DNA from 3 places in the Mesorhizobium sp. Ca11 genome. Region 1 is predicted to be linked to each of the others. Evidence: riboswitches for the same ligand, from Rfam matches in the RefSeq annotation. Region 1 holds a riboswitch; each other region holds the start of a gene.
What was found. Region 1 has a riboswitch for cobalamin ahead of LB538_RS17060 (CbtB domain-containing protein). Riboswitches for the same ligand answer to the same signal wherever they lie in the genome.
Positions count from the first base shown of each region.

Region 2: another riboswitch for cobalamin. It lies ahead of LB538_RS02495 (DUF1636 family protein); the one in region 1 lies ahead of LB538_RS17060 (CbtB domain-containing protein).
Region 3: another riboswitch for cobalamin. It lies ahead of bluB (5,6-dimethylbenzimidazole synthase); the one in region 1 lies ahead of LB538_RS17060 (CbtB domain-containing protein).

Region 1 covers NZ_JAIUHU010000008.1:265,840-269,632, reverse strand. The annotation lists gene LB538_RS17075 (methyltransferase family protein) at 278-745, shown strand; gene LB538_RS17070 (PilZ domain-containing protein) at 749-1,021, opposite strand; gene LB538_RS17065 (histidine phosphatase family protein) at 1,173-1,745, opposite strand; adenosylcobalamin (AdoCbl) riboswitch at 1,827-1,978, shown strand; gene LB538_RS17060 (CbtB domain-containing protein) at 1,970-2,179, shown strand; gene LB538_RS17055 (CbtA family protein) at 2,400-3,140, shown strand; gene LB538_RS17050 (hypothetical protein) at 3,393-3,793, shown strand, end outside.
Region 2 covers NZ_JAIUHU010000001.1:513,802-517,594, forward strand. The annotation lists gene LB538_RS02490 (winged helix-turn-helix domain-containing protein) at 1-471, shown strand, start outside; cobalamin riboswitch at 981-1,184, shown strand; gene LB538_RS02495 (DUF1636 family protein) at 1,224-1,655, shown strand; gene cobW (cobalamin biosynthesis protein CobW) at 1,652-2,689, shown strand; gene LB538_RS02505 (cobaltochelatase subunit CobN) at 2,706-3,793, shown strand, end outside.
Region 3 covers NZ_JAIUHU010000002.1:328,876-332,668, forward strand. The annotation lists gene LB538_RS05310 (hypothetical protein) at 7-990, shown strand; gene bluB (5,6-dimethylbenzimidazole synthase) at 991-1,722, opposite strand; cobalamin riboswitch at 1,765-1,943, opposite strand; gene LB538_RS05320 (histone deacetylase family protein) at 2,059-2,985, shown strand; gene LB538_RS05325 (exodeoxyribonuclease VII small subunit) at 2,989-3,240, shown strand; gene LB538_RS05330 (DUF2277 domain-containing protein) at 3,434-3,700, shown strand; gene LB538_RS05335 (pirin family protein) at 3,710-3,793, shown strand, end outside.

The DNA.
Region 1 (3,793 bases):
CGCTAACGGTGACGCGCCGCCCTGATCAGAATCTGATCATGCCGTTAGCCTGCAACAAATAGAGGCCCACGAGAACGATGGCGATCAGCGCCACCCAAACGGCTGTCTTGCTCATCCGCACAATCCCTGTCGATCGGCGACAGTGAACGCGCGCGCCACGGCTGTGTTCCCGATATGCCGGGCTGCACATCGCCTAGGCAGGATCAAGTCACGAATTGCTGGACGATGCGCGTCCGTGCATAGTGGCGGCAATGGCGCCTGGTCGATGAAGATGGCTATGGATGACAAAGCGGACAATCCGGGCGTGGCGGTGTTTCCGCCGCTGCTCTTTCTCGTGGCGCTGATCGCGATGCTGGCCCTGCGCTATGTGTGGCCGCTGGCGATCGGCGGCCGCCCGCTGACCATCGTGCTCGGCATAGTGCTGGCAGCACTGGCGGTTGCGATCATCGCCTGGGGACGCTCGACGATGTTGCGCGGCGGCACCAATGTGAACCCGACGCTGCCGACCACCGCGATCATCACCGGCGGCCCGTTCGGCTTCACCCGCAATCCGCTTTATGTCGGCCTGATGGGACTGCTTCTCGGGATCGGGCTGCTCTTTGACAGTTGGTGGGCCGTCATCGCGACCATCGCGAGCTTCCCCATCCTGCATTACGGCGTGGTGCTGCGCGAGGAGGCCTATCTGGAACGCAAGTTCGGCGAACCCTACCGCGCCTACAGGGCGGGCGTGCGCCGCTATCTTTGAGCATCAGTCCTTCGGCGCGTTGCTGTAGAGCGCCACGCCGACGCGGTCGTTGCGCCGCCACCGCACCAAAGCGCGATAGGCCGTATCGTCGGCCGGGACCTCGAGCAGAAAGCGGTCCGGGATCTCCACATTGGCACCGACGCGCAATTCCGCGCCCTGCTCGTGCTGATTTCTGACCGAGCAGCCGATCCTGACGCCGGCGGCGATGATCGTGGCTTCCTTGAGCACGAATTCGCGCGCATGAAGACGACGTTCGGTCTCGGGATAATCGGCCATATCCGGCGGGCTCCTCAGGCAAGGCTCTCCTCGCCACGGGGCCGCACTATAGCAGCGAGGCGTTTCCGTTCCGTTAGCGATTGCTGAAACAGTGGTGTGCCGGCTTGATATGCCGGCCGGGTTCACGGATGGAGCGTTCACGCATGGGCGTTCAGCCGGCGACAGTGACGCCGCTCGCGCGCAGCACCCAGCGGCGGCCATCACAGCGGAACTCGGTGAGCGACAGCGGCTCGATGTCGATCTTCCAGACCGAGGAAAGCGGTGCGCCGAGCACATGCGCCATGGCGGCGCGGATCGGCATGGCATGCGTCACCGCGACGGTGTGACCGCTTTCGCCGGCCAGCCGCTCCATCAGCGCAGCGCCCCGCCGGGCGACGTCGGCGAGCGATTCACCGCCATGGGGCGCCGCGTCTGTACCGGCGAACCAGGCCGCCATACCTTCGGGATCCTCGGCCTGCACCTCTTCGAAACCTTTGCCGGCCCAGCGCGCGAAATCCTGCTCGGCAAGCAGCGGCTCGACCGTCGCATCAAGGCCGAGCGCCTCCGCCGTCCGCCGCGCGGCCAGCGCCGGGCTTGTCCAGACACGGTCGGCGCGACGCAGCGAAGCGGCCAGCGCGCCGGCGCGATCGAGGGCGCGCGGCTCCGGCGGCTCATCGTTCGGAAAGCGGCCCTTGCGCATGCCGGCCGTCGCTCCGCTTGCGATCATCGTCAGGCGGACAAGCATGAAAAACTCCGTGGCCCAGCGAAAAACAGGCCTCACGAAGCCGTGCCGCCATTACATGTCGTTGACAGGCGAACGAAGTGCTGACAAGTGTCTTAGTGCTATACGGGATTGGAAGCCGGTGCGAGTCCGGCACGGTCGCGCCACTGTGATCGGCACCAGCCGAAAGTCAGGCCTTATTCCGCAGCACTCGATCAACGGGACGCAGTATCCCAAGGGAGGTCAATATGTCCGACACCACCTTCGCCCCCAGCTACGGCCCGGTTGCGATTCCGGTCCGCGAGCTTCTGCCCTGGGCCATCCTCGGCGGGCTGCTTTTGATGCTGGCGATCTATTTCGTCGGCGCGGAAGAAGGCGCGACCTCGCTGATCCGCGGCACCTATGTGCACGAATTCGTGCATGACGGCCGCCATCTGCTCGGCTTCCCCTGCCACTAAAGCGGTTCAGCATCGCTGAACCCGCTTTCGATTCTGATCCAACGCAATTCCGGACGGAAAACCGCTGCGCACTTTTCCTGGAATTGCTTGGTTGGCTTAACGCAATTCCGGGCGGAAGACCGCTACGCACTTTTCCCGGAATTGCTTGGTTGGCTTAACGCAATTCCGGACGGAAAACCGCTACGCACTTTTCCTGGAATTGCTTGGAGGGATTGGTGACATGGTTGGAAAACTTTTGCTGCGCGGCATGCTTGTCGGGCTGGTCGCCGGGATTCTGGCGTTCGCCTTCGCCCGCGTCTATGGCGAGCCGCAGGTCGACAAGGCGATCGCCTTCGAGGAACAGCAGGCCCACGCCGCCGGCGGGCCGCCGGAGCCCGAGATGGTCAGCCGCGCCACGCAAGCCGGCATCGGCCTGGCAACCGGCGTGCTGATCTATGGCGCTGCGCTTGGCGGGCTGTTCTCGCTGGTCTTCGCCTATGCCTATGGCCGGCTGGGCTCGCTCGGACCGCGCGGCACCTCGGCGCTGATCGCGGCACTCGGCTTCCTGGCCGTGATCGTGGTCCCCGGCCTCAAATACCCGGCCAGCCCGCCCGCAGTCGGCAATGCCGAAACGATCGGCTACCGCACCGAGCTGTTCTTCATCATGATTGTCGTCTCGATCGCGGCGATGGTGGCGGCGGTCGGCCTGGCGCAGCGGCTGTGGAACCGGCTCGGCGCCTGGAACGCCTCGATCGTCGCGGGCCTCGCCTTCCTCGTCGTCTTCGCGCTGGTGAAGGCGGCGCTGCCCGACATCAACGAAGTGCCGGAGAACTTCTCGGCGACCGTGCTGTGGCAATTCCGCGTCGCCTCGCTCGGCATCCAGCTGGTGCTGTGGACCGTCGTCGGGCTCGGCTTCGGCGCGGTTGCCGAACGCGTGGTCGCGGTGCGCGACCAGCGCAGCCCGGCACGCCGCTACGCCTGAAATCCGATGCGTTGGCCGCCACGGTTCTGCGCCCTGGCGAACAAAGCGGCTCAACGGTCGGTACGACCGCAGAGCCACTTTGGTCTTTCGTTTTCTCGCAATTCCGGACGGAAAACCGCCGCACACTTTTCCTGGAATTGCTCGGTTGCGGCGCTGCTCGCATTTCTGGCCGCCACATCCGCGCAGGCGCATGGCGGATCCTCGGCCCCGCCTCCTCCCGGCATCCAGATCCCCAGCCTGACCCACGGCCAGATGGCCGTCATCGCGCGCTATCGCGGCAAGATCCTCGACTTCGCCCAGCGCCAGACCGCGACCGACCCGACCTTCCGGCGGCTCTACAATCACGGCAATCTGCAATTCACCTATTGCCTCTGGGGCTTGATGCCGGGCAGCCTCGGCGACGAGGAAAGCCCGTTCAACGAATGCAGCCACGCCTATCTCGCCGCCGCCAAGGCGCTGCTCACCTATATGGCCACGATGCCCTCTACCGAACGCAACGCGAAGGCGCTGATCTCGGACATCGATGCCGAGATGGTGCGCAGCGGCGCGTCGTGGATCCTGTGCCAGTACAGCGGCGAGGCCTTCAGCACCGGCGCGGTCGTCGAGCCCAGATGGCGCGACATCTTCTTCCACTTGCCGAGCCTTGCGGTGAT
Region 2 (3,793 bases), on a different contig from region 1:
CGCATCGAGGAACTGGTCGAAGCCGGCGAATTGCTGCCGGTGAAGGTCGAAGGTTGGGACAAGACCGCCTATCTCCACAAGGACGCCCGTTTCCCGCGCCGGATAGAAGCGCGCGCCCTGCTCGCCCCTTTCGATCCCGTCGTCTTCGAACGCACCAGGACGGAGAAACTCTTCGATTTCCGCTACCGCATCGAGATCTACACGCCGGCCGAGAAACGCCAATATGGCTACTACGTGCTGCCCTTCCTGCTCGGCGACCGGATCGTCGCCCGCGTCGATCTGAAAGCTGACCGCCCGGCCAGCATCTTGCGCGTCCACGCCGCCTACGCCGAGGCCGGCGCCCCGCCCGAAACGGCCGCCCAGCTCTTCGACGAGTTGAAGCAGATGCAGGGCTGGCTCGGCCTGGAGGCGATCGAAGTGACGCCGGCCGGCGACCTCGGGCCGGCGCTGGCCGACATCGCGGTGTCGTAGCTGCGCGTTGACAGGGAGAGTGAACAAAAATAGAACATCCCAACTGTGGTTAGGATCGGTTGCGATGGTTTTCAGGCGCTCGATATGTCTGGTCTTGGCCTACCTGACCTTAGCGTCGCCATCATATGCGACAGGTGCTTACCGAGAGGAATGGGTAGAGGTCACGCGTCCAGTCATTTTCTGTGGCGGCCACATTGCACCCGGTATGCAGCCAAAAGAAGTGACGGCGCTTCTTCTGCGGTGGTTGGAGTTTGGAACGATCGACAAGCAGATCGCAGGCGCCTGTGGCTTATTGCCGGTAGGGCAGCGCTATATAATAGTTCATGAGCCGAAGTTCGACGCCAATCGCTTCGTCTTGATGTGGGAACCGGTTTGCCAGCACGGCTGTTCGTTAAGTATGGCGCCCGTGGCCTCACCGCCTCGCAAACTTGTGGGTCCATACCTCAAACCCATAAAGCCGCCAAAAGGCTGGTACTAAGCCAGTCGTTGACTCCAGCCCCCTGAACCCTCTAAATCCTGACCCAGACGGTCTTCTCCCGGCAAAGGGAGGAGCCAAGAGGGAATGCGGTGCGGGCCAACACCCAAATCCGCGGCTGTCCCCGCAACTGTAAGCGACGAGCCTCTGCCGAAAACCACTGGGATGTTCCCGGGAAGGCGGCATTCAGGGTGACGACCCGCGAGCCAGGAGACCTGCCGTCTGAGACTTTAAGTATCCGAATGCCCGGCGGGTTTTCCGGGCAAGGAGCATGGTTTTGGATCGCAACGGCAGTTTCCCGGCAAACAGTGCGGACATTCCGTCCGAGCCCGATGCTTTGGCTGGCGTCACCGTCATCGTCTGCTCATCCTGCCGCGACGAGACCGGGTCGGATGCGCATCCGCGCGCCGGCGCGCTGCTTGCCGAAGACACGCGTCGGGCTGCTTGCGGCGAAAAGATCGACATCCGTACCGTCGAATGCCTCGGCAACTGCAAGCGCCGGCTAAGCGCCGCGCTGCTGCGCGACGGCTGCTGGAGCTACGTCTTCGGCGATCTGAACACGACCAGCGGCGCCGATCTCGTCGCCGGCGCAAAGCTCTTCGCCACCTCGACCGATGGCCTCATCCCCTGGCGCGGCCGGCCCGATTCTCTCAAGCGCGGCCTGGTTGCCCGCATCCCTCCCCTCGACATGCTGAAGGACCGACCATGAACGCATCCGTTTCCCGCGTGCCCTGCACCGTCGTCACCGGCTTTCTCGGCGCCGGCAAGACGACGCTGATCCGCAACCTGCTCGAAAACGCCAAGGGCAAGCGGCTGGCGATCATCGTCAACGAGTTCGGCGATGTCGGCATCGATGGCGAGATCCTGAAGGGCTGCGGCGTCGACACCTGCCCGGAGGAAAACATCGTCGAGCTCGCCAATGGCTGCATCTGCTGCACCGTCGCCGACGATTTCGTGCCGGCGCTCGACCAGATCCTGTCCCGCACGCCGAAGGTCGACCACATCCTGATCGAGACCTCCGGTCTCGCTCTGCCGAAGCCCTTGGTGCAAGCCTTCCAGTGGCCGACCGTGAAGAGCCGCGTCACCGTCGACGGCGTCATCGCCGTGGTCGACGGCCCGGCGCTGGCCGACGGCCGCGTCGCTTCCGACATGGACGCGCTGAAGGCGCAGCGTGCCGCGGACGATTCGCTCGACCATGACGATCCGGTCGAGGAGGTGTTCGAGGACCAGATCGCCTGCGCCGACCTGATCATCCTGTCGAAGAGCGATTTGATGGATGCGGCGGGCTCTGAGCGCGCCAACGCCGTCATCGGCGAGCATGTGGCGCGCGCCGTGAAAGTCGTGCCGACGTCGCAGGGCAAGGTCGATCCCTCGGTGCTGCTCGGCCTCGGTCTCGCCGTCGAGGACGACATCGAGAACCGCAAGACCCATCACGACGACGAGCTCGACCACGAGCACGACGATTTCGATTCCTTCGTCATCGACATCCCGTCGATCGCCAATCCCGACGAGCTGGCCAAGCGCGTCGCCCTTGCCGCCGAGCAGGAAAACGTGCTGCGCGTCAAAGGCTTCGTCGAGGTCGGCGGCAAGCCGATGCGGCTCCTGCTGCAGGCCGTCGGCCCGCGCGTCAACCACTATTACGACCGCGCCTGGACGGCTGAGGACGACCGCCGCTCGCGGCTCGTTGTCATCGGCCTCAAGGGGCTGAACCGCCCGGCGATCGAGCGTATCCTCGCCGGCTGAGGCAATCCGGACCGCGATGCACATCCTCGCCACCACATCCGCATCGCTCGACGATCTCGCCGAGCCGATCGACCTCAGGCAGACGCCTGCGGATGTGGTGGCGCTGTCCTTCACCGACAGCGACCTCGCCGGCCTGGCCACCGCCTGGAAGGCGGATGCGGCGCGGCTGCCCTCAATGCGGCTTGCGGCGCTGCGTGACCTTCGCCACCCGATGTCGGTGGACCTGTGGATCGACAGCGTCGCCCGCCACGCCAGGGTCATCCTCGTCCGCATCCTCGGCGGCTATGACTGGTGGCGCTATGGCTGTGACCAGCTCGCCGCAGTGGCGCGCGAACGCGGCATCAAGCTGGCATTGCTGCCCGGCGAAAGCCATGACGAGGACCTGCGGCTGGTCGAAGGCTCGACCCTGCCGCGCGCCGAGCTCAACGCCCTGCTCGGCTATTTCCGCGAAGGCGGCCCGGCCAATATGCGCGCGCTGGTGCAAAGGCTGGCAAGGCTCGCCGGGTCGGATGCGGCCGTGGCCGAACCGGTCAGCGTGCCGAAGGCGGGATATTATCAGCCGGGAGTTGGTGTCGTCGAGAAGCCGAACCTTTTAAAGGCGGAACTCGACGCCTACAATTTCGCCGTCATCCCCATCCTCTTCTACCGCTCGATGCTGCTTGCCGCCGACGTGGCACCGATCGACGTTCTCGTGGAGGCGTTGAAGCTGCAAGGGCTCACCCCCGTGCCGATCTTCGTGTCCAGCCTCAAAGACGCGGCATCCCTGGCCTTCGTCGAAACCGCCCTCACCTCCCTGAACCCCGCCGCCATCGTCACCGCCACCGCCTTCGCCTCCGGCGCGGAACCCGGCGCCGAAACCCTGTTCGACCGCGCGGGCGTACCGGTGTTCCAGGTCATCGTCGCCACCACCAGGCGCGAGGTCTGGGAAAAGAACCAGCGCGGCCTGGCGCCTGCCGACCTTGCCATGCATGTCGTCCTGCCCGAGCTCGACGGCCGCATCCTGGCCGGCGCCATCTCCTTCAAGGGCGAGGTCGAGACCGATCCGGCGCTGGCCTTCCGAGCCTTCGCCAACCGGCCCGAGGCGGACCGCGTGGCGCAAGTTGC
Region 3 (3,793 bases), on a different contig from region 1:
GGGGCCATGTGGGACTTCAGCATCGCCAGATCCGTGTCGATCATGATGCGGACATGGCCGTTCATCGTCTTTCGCATGATCGTCTATTTTGGCATCACGGTCGCCTACATCATGGCGACCGGTACGGGCGCCAGCGTCGGCTACGGCGTCGGCCACATCTCCACCGATCCCGACGGCCCGATGTCCTTCGCGCTGTGGGGTGGCGTGGTCGGCTTCAGCGTCATCTCGATCGCCGTCTACTGGATACGCGAATACATCCTCTATGTGTTGAAAGCGGGCCATATCGCCGTCATGGTGCATCTGATCGACGGCCAAGATGTCCCCGACGGCCAGGGCCAGATCGCCTACGCGAAGGAAGTGGTCACCCAGCGTTTTGCCGAGGCCAACATCCTTTTCGTCGTCGACCAGCTGGTCAAGGGCGCCATCCGAGCCATCACCGGCCTGATCGGCGGCATCGCCGCCTTCCTGCCCATTCCGGGCCTGAGCGGCATCGTCAGCTTCATCAACACGGTGATCCGCCTGTCGCTGACCTATGTCGACGAAATCATACTCGGCTACAACATCCGCATCAATTCGAGCTCGCCTTTCGAGACGGCAAGGCAAGGCATCGTGCTCTACGCGCAGAACGGCAAGCACATGGTCAAGAACGCCGTCTGGTTGGCGGCGATCATGTGGGGCGTGTCCTTCGTCATCTTCCTGTTGATGCTGGCGCCCGCGGCGGCCATTCTGTGGGTCATGCCGGGCCAGCTTGCCGGCTGGGCCTTCGTGCTGGCCATCGTCTTCGCCTGGGCCTTCAAGGCAGCCTTCATCGAGCCCTTCGCCATCGCCTCGCTGATGCAGGTCTATTTCGAAGCCATCGAAGGCCAGGCGCCCAATCCCGAATGGGACCGCCGGCTCGCCGAGACCTCGTCCAAATTCAGGGAACTGCGCGACAAGGCGCTGGGCTCTTTTGGCGGCGGCTCGCGCTGGGATACTCCGAGAGCCGCCTGATCATGGCTTTGATGGGCCGCAGAGCTTTGCGATGGCCGATTTAAGCGGCGCCTCGCCGGCGCCGCGAAACGTCTCGCTCATGACCAGTTCGGGCAGCGGCAGGCGCTTGCCCCAACCATGCGCCTCGAGGTCCGGCTTCGGCGCGAATTCCGAGACGCGGCCGACGCAGAGATAGGCGATCGGCGTGACATGCTCCGGGATCGCGAGAAGCCGCTTCAATGCCTCGGTTTCGATGATGCTCACCCAGCCGACGCCGACACCTTCGGCCCGCGCCGCCAGCCAGAAATTCTGCACCGCGCAGACGGTGCTGTAGAGATCCATCTCCGGATTGTGCCAGCGCCCGAGCGGCGAGTCCTTCGACCGTTGCCGGTCGCAGGTGATGCACAGATTGAGCGCGCTTTCGCAGATGCCTTCGAGCTTCAGTTTCCTGTAGAGCGCCTGCCGTTCCGCCTCGATCGCCGGCAGCTCCTGCTCGCGTGCGGCAAGGAACAGGTCGCGCACTTGTCTGCGCCGCTCGGCGTCGCGGATGACGATGAAATTCCACGGCTGCATATAGCCGACCGACGGGGCGTGATGCGCGGCGGTGATGAGCCGGGCCAGCACATTGTCATCGAGATCGTCGGGGACGAAATGGCTGCGCACATCGCGCCTGGTGAACATGGCCCGGTAGACCGCGTCGCGCGCCAATTGGTCAAAGTCGTCGCCGCTCGCGGCGATCGCTGCTGCCGTCATCGCTTTTCCCCTTGCGACAAGCAGTCCCCCGCCTGACCAAGCGGAAAACCATGTCTGCCGGGCCGGTCTTCTGGCTCGGGATCGTCCCGCATCCGGCGCCTTCCCGTCTTCGACAGTGGCGTGTGCCGGCGCGGTCCCCCTTACAGTGTTGGGCACGCCACGGAGTTCAACCGTGTTCCCGATTCTCCCGCGTCGCGGGCACCTGGCAGCGATGCGACCTTACAGCGAAGCTTGGGCCGCGCCAATGGCGTTAGCGACACGGCAAGACGCGATTTCCCCAGCCATTCGGCCTGCCAAACATGGTCATTCGGCCGCCAGGTCCCTAGATTAGGCGCCATGGCCACCCGTCTCTACACGCATCCGATCTTCCTCGAACACCTCACGCCGCCCGGTCACCCCGAGCGGCCCGACCGCCTGCGCGCCATCGAGCGCGTGCTCGACGACGAGGCTTTTTCGGCGCTCGACCGTGTCAAGGCGCCGGAAGGCGACGAGAAAACGATCCTCTATGCGCATCCGCAGGATTTCGTTGAGCGCGTGCGCGGGGCGATCCCTGAGAGCGGGATCGTGTCGATCGACGCCGATACCAGCGCCAGCCCGAAAAGCTGGCAGGCCGTGGTGACGGCGATCGGCGGTGCCAACGCGGCGGTGGACGACGTTTTCGAGGGCCGTGCGGCAAACGTCTTCGTCGCCGCGCGTCCGCCTGGACATCATGCCGAAAAGACCACGGCGATGGGCTTCTGCCTGTTCAACACGGCGGCGATCGCTGCCCGCTACGCGCAGAAGAAACACCAGGCCGAGCGTGTCGCCATCGTCGACTGGGACGTTCATCACGGCAATGGTACCCAGGACATCTTCTGGGACGACCCGTCGGTTCTCTACTGCTCGACGCACCAGATGCCGCTTTACCCAGGCACCGGCGCGAAGAGCGAGACCGGCGCCGGCAACATCGTCAACGCGCCGCTTGCGCCGCAGACCGGCAGCGACCTGTTCCGCGACGCATTCCTGTCGCGCGTGCTGCCGTCCATCGATGCGTTCGCGCCGGACCTGATCATCATTTCCGCCGGTTTCGACGCGCACCACCGCGATCCGCTGGCCGAGATCAACCTGACCGAGGACGATTTCGATTGGGCGACCGGCCAGTTGATGGAGCGCGCCGGGCGCCACAGCTCCAACAGGCTCGTCAGCCTGCTGGAAGGCGGCTACGATCTGCAGGGACTGGCATTTTCAGTCGCCGCCCATGTCGGGCGGCTGATGAAGGGATAGGGTATGGCATTGGAAGGCAATGAGGACGTCAAGGCGATGAGCTTCGAACAGGCGCTCGACGCGCTGGAGAAGATCGTCGATGATCTTGAGCGCGGCGACGTCCCGCTCGACCAGTCGATCAAGATCTATGAGCGCGGCGAGGCGCTGAAGGCGCATTGCGACCGGCTGCTGAAAGCGGCCGAGGACAAGGTCGAGAAGATCAGGCTGTCGCGCGACGGCAAGCCGGTGGGAACTGAACCGCTGGACGCCGACTGAGGTGTTGATATTCAGGTGAGGCCGGCCTGCAAATGGCAACTTCCTGCGCTTCCGGTGCTCACGTACTTCAAGTACGCTCCGCTCCGGTTCTCGGAAACCACCATTTTCGGCTCGGCCTGACCTGAATCTCAACACCTCAGCGGATGATCTCAGACCGGGTAAGGGCAAAGAAAGCAGGTAAGGAGTTCAAGCCATGTGCCGCAACATCAAGACCTTGGCCAATTTCGAGCCGCCGGCGACCAATGACGAGGTGCATGACGCAGCGCTGCAATTCGTGCGCAAGCTGAGCGGCTCGACCAAGCCGTCCAAGCGCAACGAGCATGCCTTCTACCATGCCGTCGAGGCGATCGCCGCTGTCGCGCGCGAATTGATCGATTCGCTCGAAACCAACCAGGAGCCGCGCAACCGCGAGGAAGAAGCTGCCAAGGCGAAGGCCAGGTCTGCGCTGCGTTTCGCCTGAGGATACGACATGAGCTTCTTTCCGGGAAACGATCCCGAACCCGGCGATGCCTTCGCCTGCGACCAGATCGAGCTGATGGTCGTTCCGAACGCC